2 regions of the Weizmannia agrestimuris genome follow, and region 2 is predicted to be linked to the other one. Evidence: riboswitches for the same ligand, from Rfam matches in the RefSeq annotation. Region 2 holds a riboswitch; the other holds the start of a gene.
The links. Region 2 has a riboswitch for FMN ahead of ribD (bifunctional diaminohydroxyphosphoribosylaminopyrimidine deaminase/5-amino-6-(5-phosphoribosylamino)uracil reductase RibD). Riboswitches for the same ligand answer to the same signal wherever they lie in the genome.

Region 1 (5,686 bases), on a different contig from region 2:
GATTTTCCGGTACCGGTCGCAAGCATCGCCAGTGTATCTTTGCCGTCCAGCAGTGAACGGATGACTTCTTCCTGCCCCGCCCGGAATGCGCTGAAGCCGAATTTACTTTTCAAAAAGCTTAAAAGATCCACTGCGGCCCATCCTTTCTGCCAGTACAAGGCGAATATGGAAATACGGGACATCCCCTACTTTTTCTTTAATCGGTTTTAATTTCTTCGTATTTAAATCAGCGGCTGCCCGGATGATCTTTTGTTCTTCATCCTTTGGCACATACCGGTTCAGCGGAAAATCCGGGACCGTTAACGCGATTTCAATCAGATGGTCTTCAATTGTGCTTTGCTTTAACCCTCTCAGCGTGCTGATTTCCGCAATCGTTTTCCCTTGCTTCAAGAAGCCGAATGTCACCGAGGCAGACCGGGTCAGCGGCAGGGCCTTTTGCACATCATGAAGCATTTGGTATAAATACCAGAATGTTTCAGGATCTCCGAGGATGCGCCGGACCATAAAATGAAGCAAATGCAAATATCGATACCAGTACTCCACAGGATCAAGGTGCAGGGCGGAGGCAGCCTGCGTGATTGTATATCCGATCCGGCCCGCACCCGTCAACCGGAGGACAAAAATTTCAGGCTTTTCCGGCGGGCTGCCGGAAAACAGGCTGTAAAATTCACGATACAGATGCTCTGCTAAAGCAGTCCGGCTTTTTGCATGCTGTTTCAGCCAGTTTTTTGCCCAAGCCTGTAGAGCCGGGTCCCTTTGAACCGGATAATATACTTTATTTCCATACACTAAGTTGGATACGGCCTGGGTGATGAGGTTCAGCCTTTTCCAAAACAGATTTGCCGAATCCTGGTATTTCAAGCCGTCCAGGTAAGGAAACCGTTCTTCCATCCTGCCGGTTGCCAAAAGCAGGGCAGCACCTTTTTCTGTGACCACGCAGGCATCCGGGCCGCTTTTTTGCAGCAACCCGGCCTTTAAAAGGGCCTCTACTTCGCGTGTGAAAGCCTCACGGGAAATAAATGGAAACGTTTGAAAGAGCCTGCCAATCTTGAAAAAATGGGAATCCTGGATCGTCTGTGCTGATTTTTTGCCGTTTAATAGATGAAAAACAGCATAAGGGGTGCGTTCTCCATTCAGGTTGCTGAAGCAATCCAGCAATACAGCCTGTAAAAAAGGCATCTGAATCCTCTCCTGTTCTTTAGCTGAAAAAAGGGGAAAGTGCAAGGAAAAATCGGGGGTTGGTTCTATTTTAACATGGAAACCGGCGATTTGTTTACCATTTTTTTCATTGATTCGACAGGTTTCACGAACTCCGCCAGCCCGCTATTGAAATAAGAAAAAAAGAGTTTTAAAATGAAGGAGAAACACCGGCATGCCTTCGTGCACATGACGAGGCTGCCTGTTTTTCTTTTCTGCCGTGATTGAACAGCGAGGAGGAATCAAAATGGCAAAGTTTACAATCGTAGACAAAGATACATGCATCGCTTGCGGCGCTTGTTCCGCCAGCGCTCCTGATATTTTCGACTATGATGATGAAGGGCTCTCTTTCGTCATTTTGGATGATAATAAAGGCATTGCGGAAGTCCCGGAAATATTGGAAGATGACCTGATGGATGCCTTTGAAGGATGCCCGACAGAATCGATTAAAGTTTCCGACAAGCCTTTTGATGGCGATCCGTTAAAATACGAATGAAAAAAAGCAGGCCGTTTGAGCCTGCTTTTTTTCATATTCTTTTTCCCCCAATGGCGGATGCTTTGTCAATCCAATTTTTCATTTTTGTAAACATGAGCATAAACAAAACCGTCACGATGAGGCCTTTCACAAGATTAAAAGGCAGCACGCCCGCCACAATATACGCTTTTACATTCCCGACCGAAAAGTTCATGAAGTACAGGTAAGCCGGTAAAATGACGAAATAATTTAAAATGCTCATACATACCGACATGGATACCGTGCCAGTGACTAGACCTACAGTCATGCCCTTTTTTGTCCGCATCCGTTTGTAAATGAGATATGTCGGCAGGACGAACAGCATCCCTGCAAAAAAGTTTGCCACATTCCCGATCGGTACCCCTGCTTCACTGCCGAGTGATAAATAATTCAGGATATTTTTGATTAGTTCCGCTACAACAGAAGCCATCGGCCCGTAAAGAAGGGCTGCCACCAATACCGGAATGTCGCTGAAGTCCACTGTTAAAAACGATGGAAAAGGCGGAACCGGAAATTTAATAAACATCAGCATAAAAGCCAGAGCACTGAGCAACGCGACCGCAACGAATTGCTTTACATCCCATTTCTTCATTTAAACTTCCTCTCTCCTTGTGACCGATTTATCATCAAAGGAAGAAAGGTGCCGCGGACCAAAATGAAAAGCCCCTGACAAAATGTCGGGGGCTTTGTAATAGGCGAGTCCAAATAAGCGTTTAATACGTCATTAAACACTGGCAACCTTTATCTTCTCCCATCCAGACTATACTGTCGGTTTTGGAATTTCACCAAATCCTGCCGGAAATCCGGCTCGCGGACTGAAAGGCAACTGCCTTATCACCGCCGGTCGGGAATCTCACCCAGCCCCGAAGATAAATCGTATGAAATTTTGATTACAAGCTTATTATACATGCCGGCTGCCATTTTGTGAAGCATTCCGCATCACTTTCATTCATTTTTTATTTTCAGCACCTGGCCGGCCATAATTCGGTCCGACCGCAATTTGTTCCAGCTTTTCAGCCTTCCCACGCTCGTATGAAAATGGAGGGCAATGTTCCAGAGCGTGTCGCCTTTTTTCACAGTGTAAGCTGCAGGCTGAGGGACGGTGGAAGCAGCAAAAACCCCGTAAGGATCATGGGTCTTGGCGGAAACCGTCTGGCCCGGCGCGCCTGGTCCGAAGATCAAAAACGGGTCAATGGCGTTTTTCTTATCCGGCGTCCATGGCCCGTTATGCACTTCAAAATGAAGATGGATACCAGTTGAATGGCCGGTCGAACCCATATAGCCGACCACCTTTCCTTTTTCAACATGCTGCCCCGCTCTCACTGCCCTTCCGGCAAGATGGGCGTAAACCGTTTCATAACCGGACGGATGGCGGATAAAAACAACATGGCCGTAGGATGCGGACAGATAGGAACGGGTAACGGTACCTTCTTGGGCGCTGAATACTTTTGCGCGGTATCTTCCGGCAATATCAAGCCCTTTATGTGTGCCGTATCTTGTGTTAAATGTGTCGGAGATCGTCCCTGCCGCCGGAAAAATCCAGTCTTTTGTCGCTTCATGGATAACCGACCCGGATGCGGCTACGTCATTTGCCGAACAGGCAAACCCCAGGCATGCAGCTGTCAATGAAACGAAAAGGCATATTTTGATGTATGCCGGCAATTGATCCACCCCATTTTCATTTTTTCAATTCCGTTTCAAGCAAAGCCATCTTCTAAGATGCGCAAAAAACGGGAAAATATACAAAAAAGGCAGACCCGGCGCAGAGGTCAGCCTTTTTTTGGAAGGAAAAATGAAAAGGTGGTCCCTTCCCCTAATTTGCTTTTGACAAAGATCCGGCCACCATGCCCTTCGACAATGTTTTTAGCAATCGCAAGGCCCAGCCCTGTTCCCGATTTGCCGCGCGTCCTTGCTTTATCCGCTTTGTAAAAGCGTTCAAATACAAACGGCAAATCCTCATCCGGTATACCGGATCCGTTGTCTTCGACGTGTACATATACGCCGCCGGGTGCTTCTTCCTCTTTTACTTTGACGTAACCGTTCGAGGAAGTATGCCGGAGGGCGTTATCAATTAAATTCGTCAGCACCTGTTCAATTCTGTCGGCATCGATTTCAAGGGTGAGATCGCTGTCCGAAGTCTCGCAAACGAGGTCGATTCCTTTTTCTTTCGCGATGCCGTTAAATTTATGTGTCACTCTTTCAATGAAACTGTTAAATGAGACCGGCTCCATTCTGAACGAAAAATGCCCCGCTTCCATTCTTGCCAGATCGAGCAGCTCATTGACAAGCCGGCCGATCCTTAGCGTTTCATCGTAAATGATTTTGGCAAATTCTTTCTTTTCTTCTTCACTTGCCGCAATATCATCAATGATCGCTTCGCTGTATCCCTGCAACATGGCAACCGGCGTCCGCAATTCGTGCGAAACGTTTGCGATAAAATCATCGCGCAGCTTGTCCAGCTTCCGTTCTTCCGTCATATCGCGGATAATGGTGACAACGCCGCGGATCCGGGACAAATTATAAAGCGGGCTTGCAATCATAACATAGTACCGGCCGTTGATTTCAATTTCATCCGTCTGTTCTTTCTCCGTTTCGACCACTTTCGCAAGCAATGCGGACAACCCTTCAGGAAGCGGGGCGTCTTTTGCAGCCTGGTTATGATACCAGTTTTGAAGAAACATCTCAGCCGGCGGGTTCATGATTAAAATGGCACCGTCCCGGTTAAAGGTCAAAACACCGTCGGCCATGCTGCTTAAAATATTCCGCAGCTGCTCTTTTTCCTGCTTTAAGGCGTCCATATTAAATTTAAGCTGTCGCCCCATCGTATTAAAAGCGGTGGCCAGTTCCCCGATTTCATCACGGGTTAAAATCGGCACCTTTTTGTCAAAACGCCCTTTTGCCACTTCAAAAGCCGCTTCCCGCATTTTATGCAATGGCCCGCCAATCCTTTTTGAAAGGAAGAAAGCAAAGCCGGTCGTTAAAATAATGGCAATGCCTGCACCGAGCAAAATGATTTTTGTCGTTTGCCGCGTCATTTCCTGAAGCACTTCCAATGACTGGTAAACAAATACCGCGCCCGGTTCTTCCCCCTTCACATGAAGCGGGACGGCCGTCACAATCACATGATGGTACTTATTGCGGGAAGACCCGCCAGAAGGGGTTAACTCTTTGCTCACTTTCTTCTTTTCGCTAAACACTTGGGACAGCTGCTTGTCCTTTAAAATCGACGCGTACGGGATCCCTTTGTATGATTTGGAACCGGACGGATAAAAGATATCATTTTTGCGGTAAACGATCATGACTTTCTCGTTTTGGTCCAGAACGCCGAGGGCAATTTCTTTCCCGATCTTTCCGCTTGGGTGCTCCTCCATAATCCTCGAGATTTTTTGCGCCGTATTAGACAAATCCTGCTCAATCTGATTGATATGGTATTCTTCAAAAAACTTGAGCAACAGTACCGTCAGGATGAGCAGAACGCAGGCAACCATCAGCAGAATGGTCATCCACAGTTTCCCGACAACCGTCCGCCAAATTCTCATTCCGGCGCAACCTCAAATTTATACCCGACGCCCCAGACGGTAACGATCATTTTAGCCGCGTTTTCGCTCACTTTATTCAATTTTTCCCGCAAGCGTTTGACATGCGTATCCACCGTACGGAGATCACCGAAAAATTCATAATGCCATACTTCTTTTAAAAGCTGTTCGCGGTCAAACACTTTATCCGGAGATTTGGCGAGAAAATAAAGCAGCTCATACTCTTTCGGGGTCAGATTGACTTCCTTTCCGTCCGCTGTGACGCGGTGAGCATCATTGTCGATGGTAATATGCGGAAAAACGACAATGTCTTTTGCTTTTGTATCCGCGTTTAAGAAACCCGTTTGCAACGACCGGCGGAGCAGGGCTTTCACCCGCAGTACCACTTCGCGCGGGCTGAAAGGTTTTACAATATAATCATCCGCGCCAACTTCAAATC
Region 2 (5,686 bases):
TCTCAGATTCATATCAGCCACTCCCTCTTTGTAATAGTACCAGTATACGGAAAATCAAAAAAATCTATACATTTAACATATCTCTTTTTTGATACCCGCAACCGGCAGTTTTACACTTGATTCAGCCGCCAATCAAAAAGGTAATTTTTGAAAAGCGGAGCCGGTTGTCGAGCAAGCGCGGTTTTTTTGTTACAATAACGTTAAAAGAAATGAAGGTTGGTGGAATATGGGCCATTTTGAGACATATCTCAAACACCTCACATCCAAGTGGTTAAATGAAGATACATGGATCGAAATCGGGGAGACAGTGCTGAAGATCATTGTGGTGATGCTTGTCGCATCGCTTGTCATTAAATTCGGCAAAAAGGCGATTGGCAAAATTTTTGCAGTCCGTGCCAAAGCCCCTCTCCGGTTTTCAGAGCGGCGCGAGGCCACGTTGTTGCGGCTGATGGTGAACACACTGACCTATCTCGTCTGGTTTGTTGCCATTGTCACGATTTTGTCCATTCTCGGCATCAATGTCCAGGGGCTTCTGGCCGGTGCCGGAATTGTCGGGCTGGCTGTCGGGTTCGGGGCGCAAAGCCTTGTAAAAGACGTTATTTCCGGATTCTTTATTATCTTTGAAGACCAGTTTTCGGTCGGTGATACGGTGCAGGTCGGGAAATACGAAGGCGTTGTGGAAGAAATCGGGCTCAGGACAACAAAAATCAAAAACTGGACCGGCGAATTATACATCATTCCGAACGGCAATATTTCCGAAGTCACCAATTTGTCCATTCATAACAGCGTTGCCGTTGTGGATGTCCGTATTCCGTACGAAGAGGATATCGATAAAGCGGAAGCGGCCATTCAGGAAATACTGGTGTCATTTGCCGGACAGCACGAAGAGGTCGTGACAGAGCCTGAACTGTTGGGCGTCCAGCAGCTCGGCACCACGGATGTTACACTCAGGGTGGTAGCGGAAACCCTCCCGATGGCACACTGGTATATTGCGAGAGTGCTGAAAAAAGAAATTAAAAAAGCATTGGACGAAAATCGCATCCATGCACCTTATCCGAAAATGGTGACTTATTCCCGTACTGAGAAAGAAGAGGCATTGGCCGGCCAATTTCTAAAGGGGGATGAACATGGAAGATAAAAATTTCGGGTTGTATGATATTGTGGAAATGAAAAAGCAGCATCCGTGCGGCACAAACCGCTGGAAAATTATCCGGATGGGGGCGGATATCCGCATTAAATGTGAAGGATGTGGACATAGCGTGCTGCTGCCACGCAGGGAATTTGCCCGCAAACTGAAAAAAATCCTCGTTAAGCACGAAGAAGCATAGCCCTTTTATGGGTGTCTTTTTTTGGGAGCCGGGGTGCGGTTAAAATAAGGCCGGCAAACGAAACATGTTAACCGGGCGCATCCGGTGGCACCCCGGGGGTTTTTGATACAGCCGGGAAAAACTTGAAAGATACGAGAATGTTTGAAGGAGTGGACATAAAATGGCGTTAACAGCCGGAATTGTCGGTTTGCCGAATGTCGGAAAATCGACTTTATTTAATGCGATTACAAAAGCCGGGGCCGAATCTGCGAACTATCCGTTTTGTACAATTGACCCGAATGTCGGCATGGTGGAAGTGCCGGACGAACGGCTGGAAAAATTAACAGAACTGTACCATCCGAAAAAAACGGTCCCGACCACTTTTGAATTTACTGATATTGCCGGGATCGTCAAAGGCGCGAGCAAAGGGGAAGGGCTCGGGAATAAGTTTCTTTCCCATATCCGCCAGGTGGATGCAATCTGCCATGTCGTTCGTTGTTTTGAGGACGAGAACATTACACATGTTTCCGGGAAAGTCGATCCGATTGATGATATCGAAACGATCAATCTTGAATTGATCCTGGCCGATCTTGAAACGGTGGACAAGCGGATCGGGCGTGTGGAGAAAATCGCAAAACAGAAGGATAAAGAAGCCGTTGCCGAATATGAAGTGCTGACCAAATTAAAGGCGGCTTTTGAAGCGGAAAAACCGGCACGGGCGGTGGAACTGACCGAAGACCAGCAAAAAATCGTCAAAGGGTTCCAGCTTTTAACAAGCAAGCCGGTTTTGTATGTGGCCAATGTCGGGGAAGATGACATTCAGGATCCGTCTGCAAACCCGTATGTCGGGAAGGTGCGTGAATATGCCAAACAGGAAGGTGCGGAAGTGATTGTCATCTGTGCCCGCATTGAAGAAGAAATTGCCGAACTGGATGACGATGAGAAAAAAATGTTTTTAACCGAACTCGGCATCCAGGAATCCGGACTTGACCAGCTGATTAAAGCTGCTTACAGCCTGCTTGGCCTTGCGACTTATTTTACGGCTGGGGAACCGGAAGTCCGCGCGTGGACATTCAAAAAAGGCATGAAAGCCCCGCAATGCGCAGGCATTATTCACTCCGATTTTGAAAAAGGGTTTATCCGGGCTGAAACGGTGTCATATGAAGATTTAATCAAATATGGCAGCGTGGCAGCAGCAAGAGAAGCCGGAAAAGTGCGCCTGGAAGGAAAAGACTACGTTGTCCAGGACGGCGATGTCATGCATTTCAGGTTTAATGTATAACAGGAATTTTGGACGAATATTCAAATTGTATTGAAAAAATTCAAATCATCCGTTAAAATAGGTATCAGTCGAATATTTTCCTTCGGGGCAGGGTGCAATTCCCGACCGGCGGTGATGAGGAAACTCAAAGCCCGTGACCCGTATTCTCCGGAATGCGGTGGATTTGGTGAAATTCCAAAGCCGACAGTGACAGTCTGGATGGGAGAAGGATCAAACGTTTCATTGGAACGTGTATTTCATGATGCCGTTTTGCCCCGCACATCTTCGTGCGGGTTTTTTGTTTTCACGGGTATATGTTGGCGGAAATTGCATACAGGAGGCATGAAAGGATTGCAAAAAGAAGATTATATGCAGCTTGCACTCCATTTGGCCGAAAGTGTGGCCGGGCAGACTTCCCCGAATCCCCCGGTTGGAAGTGTCGTCGTGAAAAACGGCACGATCGCCGGGATGGCGGCCCACTTAAAGGCGGGAGAAAAACATGCGGAAAGGCTTGCGGTGGAACAGGCCGGGCCGCTTGCAGAGGGTGCTGAAGTTTTTGTGACGCTCGAGCCGTGTGCCCATTACGGAAAGACGCCGCCGTGCGCAGATTTTTTAATTGAAAAAGGCATCAAAACAGTATATATCGCTGCATTGGACCCCAATCCGCTTGTCGCAGGCAAAGGAATAGAAAAGCTCAGGCAAGCCGGAGTAAAAGTGGAAACCGGGATATTGAAGGAACAAGCGGAAAAGTTGTACCGCCCTTTTTTCCACTTTATTCAAACGAAAACACCGTTTGTCACTGTCAAAACCGCCATGACGGCAGACGGAAAAATTGCATCTGAAACCCGTGACAGCAAATGGATCACAAGTGAAGAAGCAAGGCGTGATGCCCGCCGGTTAAGAAGCAGGCATGATGCAATACTTGTCGGCATACAAACCGTTCTCCATGATAACCCCCTTCTCACCACACGTTTGCCCCATTCCGGGAAAAATCCTATTCGCATTGTATTAGACACCCATTTGCGCATCCCGCCGGAAGCGAAAGTGCTAAACGGCGATGCGCCAACCATTATTTTTTGTGGAAGCGATGCACCAAAAGAAAAAGAACAATGTCTGAAGCAGCTTGATGTCGAAGTGGTCCGCATGCCGCATGCCCGCCTCTTGATCCGTGACGTGTTAGCAGCGCTCGGGGAAAAAGGCATCATGACTTTACTCGTCGAAGGCGGCGCGGCAGTAAACGGCTCATTTTTAAAAGAAGGCGCAGTGCAACAGTATATTTTTTACATTGCCCCGAAAGTGATCGGCGGGAAAAACGCGCCGTCCCCTTTCGGCGGACACGGGTTTGGCAAGGTGGCCGATGCTTTGCCGCTCCGGTTTGAAAAAGTGGAACAGATCGGACCGGATTTAAAAATTACGGCTGCCGTCCAAAAGGAGGTGCCGGCGCATGTTTACAGGGATTATTGAAGAAATTGGCATATTGAAACGTGTGGAAAGAGGCCCCCGCTCCCTTAAGCTTGCCGTACAGGCCAGGACGGTTCTCCAAGATGTACGGCCTGGCGACAGCATTGCAGTGAACGGTGTTTGCTTAACCGTCACTTCCTATACGCCAAATGCATTTACGGCTGATGTCATGCCTGAAACATTTTTCAGCACGGCATTGGCCGGGCTGAACATCGGCAGCAAAGTCAACCTTGAACGAGCAATGGCTGCAGGCGGGCGGTTCGGCGGGCATTTTGTCACAGGGCATGTTGATGGCACGGGCACGGTCTGTTTGAAACAAAGGATGGAAAATGCCGTTTATATCACGATTTCTGTTCCCTCCTCCCTGTCCGCCTTTCTGATCCCAAAAGGCTCGGTTGCACTCGACGGCACCTCCCTGACTGTGTTCGGGGCTGCGGACGGGCAATTAACCGTTTCATTGGTGCCGCATACGCAGCAGCATACGATATTGCCGGAAAAAAAGATTGGCGATGCCGTGAATATTGAATGCGATATTTTGGCCAAGTATATGGCAGGGCTGTTCAGGAACGGAGAACGGGCGGAAAAAGAGAGCGGCATGATGGCGCTCTTAAAAGACCAAGGTTTTATGTAAACAAAGGGGTGAAAAACTTGTTTCATACCATTGAAGAAGCAGTAGAAGACTTAAAGGCCGGAAAAGTCGTGATTGCCGTCGATGATGAAAATAGGGAAAACGAAGGTGATTTTATCGGCCTTGCGGAAAAAGCGACACCGGAAATGATCAATTTGATGGCCAAAGCAGGACGCGGGCTCATCTGTGCACCGATTACGGCGGAAAAAGCACGGCAGCTCGATCTTTACCCGATGGCACGGCAAAATACCGACAGCCATGAAACGGCCTTCACCGTGAGCATTGACCATGCTGCCACCCGGACCGGCATCAGCGCATTTGAACGTGCCAAAACGGTCCGGCACCTGGCAGAAGACGGGGTGAAAGCAGAAGATTTTCACCGGCCGGGCCATATTTTTCCGTTAGTAGCCAAAGCAGGCGGCGTCCTGGAACGGTCCGGCCATACGGAAGCAGCCGTTGACCTGGCAAAACTGGCAGGCGCAAATCCGGCAGGCGTAATATGCGAAATCATGAATGAAGACGGCACGATGGCACGACTCCCTCAACTGGAGGAAATGGCCAAAAAATTTGGCATCAAACTGGTGACGATCCAATCGTTAATCGAGTACAGAAAAAAACATGAGAAACTGATTCAAAAAGAAGCGGAAATCACGCTGCCGACGCGTTACGGCACGTTCCGGGCTGCCGGTTACAAAGATCTGCTGTCAGGGGGAGAACATGTTGCCCTTATAAAAGGGGAGGTCAACAGCGAAGAGCCGGTGCTGGCAAGGATCCATTCCGAATGCCTGACCGGTGATTGCTTCGGTTCCCTCCGTTGCGACTGCGGCCCGCAGCTTGCCCGGAGCCTAGCGCAGATTGAAAAAGAAGGGCGTGGTGTCCTCGTTTATATGCGGCAGGAAGGACGGGGGATCGGGCTTCTGAATAAATTGAAAGCTTACCGGCTGCAGGAAAAAGGATTGGATACAGTGGAGGCCAACCGCCGGCTTGGATTTCCGGCAGATATGCGCGACTACTGCATCGCTGCGCAAA

Region 1: linked by a shared signal. The riboswitch ahead of NFR98_RS01840 (ECF transporter S component) and the one ahead of ribD (bifunctional diaminohydroxyphosphoribosylaminopyrimidine deaminase/5-amino-6-(5-phosphoribosylamino)uracil reductase RibD) in region 2 are both predicted to bind FMN.

What each region holds. Positions count from the first base shown of each region.
Region 1 covers NZ_CALPDC010000002.1:98,548-104,233, reverse strand. The annotation lists gene NFR98_RS01855 (RecQ family ATP-dependent DNA helicase) at 1-131, opposite strand, end outside; gene NFR98_RS01850 (YpbB family protein) at 103-1,179, opposite strand; gene NFR98_RS01845 (ferredoxin) at 1,445-1,693, shown strand; gene NFR98_RS01840 (ECF transporter S component) at 1,725-2,303, opposite strand; FMN riboswitch at 2,451-2,586, opposite strand; gene NFR98_RS01835 (peptidoglycan DD-metalloendopeptidase family protein) at 2,657-3,382, opposite strand; gene NFR98_RS01830 (ATP-binding protein) at 3,481-5,250, opposite strand; gene NFR98_RS01825 (response regulator transcription factor) at 5,247-5,686, opposite strand, start outside.
Region 2 covers NZ_CALPDC010000016.1:26,755-32,440, reverse strand. The annotation lists gene yyaC (spore protease YyaC) at 1-12, opposite strand, end outside; gene NFR98_RS08275 (mechanosensitive ion channel family protein) at 227-1,138, shown strand; gene NFR98_RS08270 (DUF951 domain-containing protein) at 1,128-1,328, shown strand; gene ychF (redox-regulated ATPase YchF) at 1,489-2,589, shown strand; FMN riboswitch at 2,664-2,803, shown strand; gene ribD (bifunctional diaminohydroxyphosphoribosylaminopyrimidine deaminase/5-amino-6-(5-phosphoribosylamino)uracil reductase RibD) at 2,920-4,032, shown strand; gene NFR98_RS08255 (riboflavin synthase) at 4,013-4,660, shown strand; gene NFR98_RS08250 (bifunctional 3,4-dihydroxy-2-butanone-4-phosphate synthase/GTP cyclohydrolase II) at 4,678-5,686, shown strand, end outside.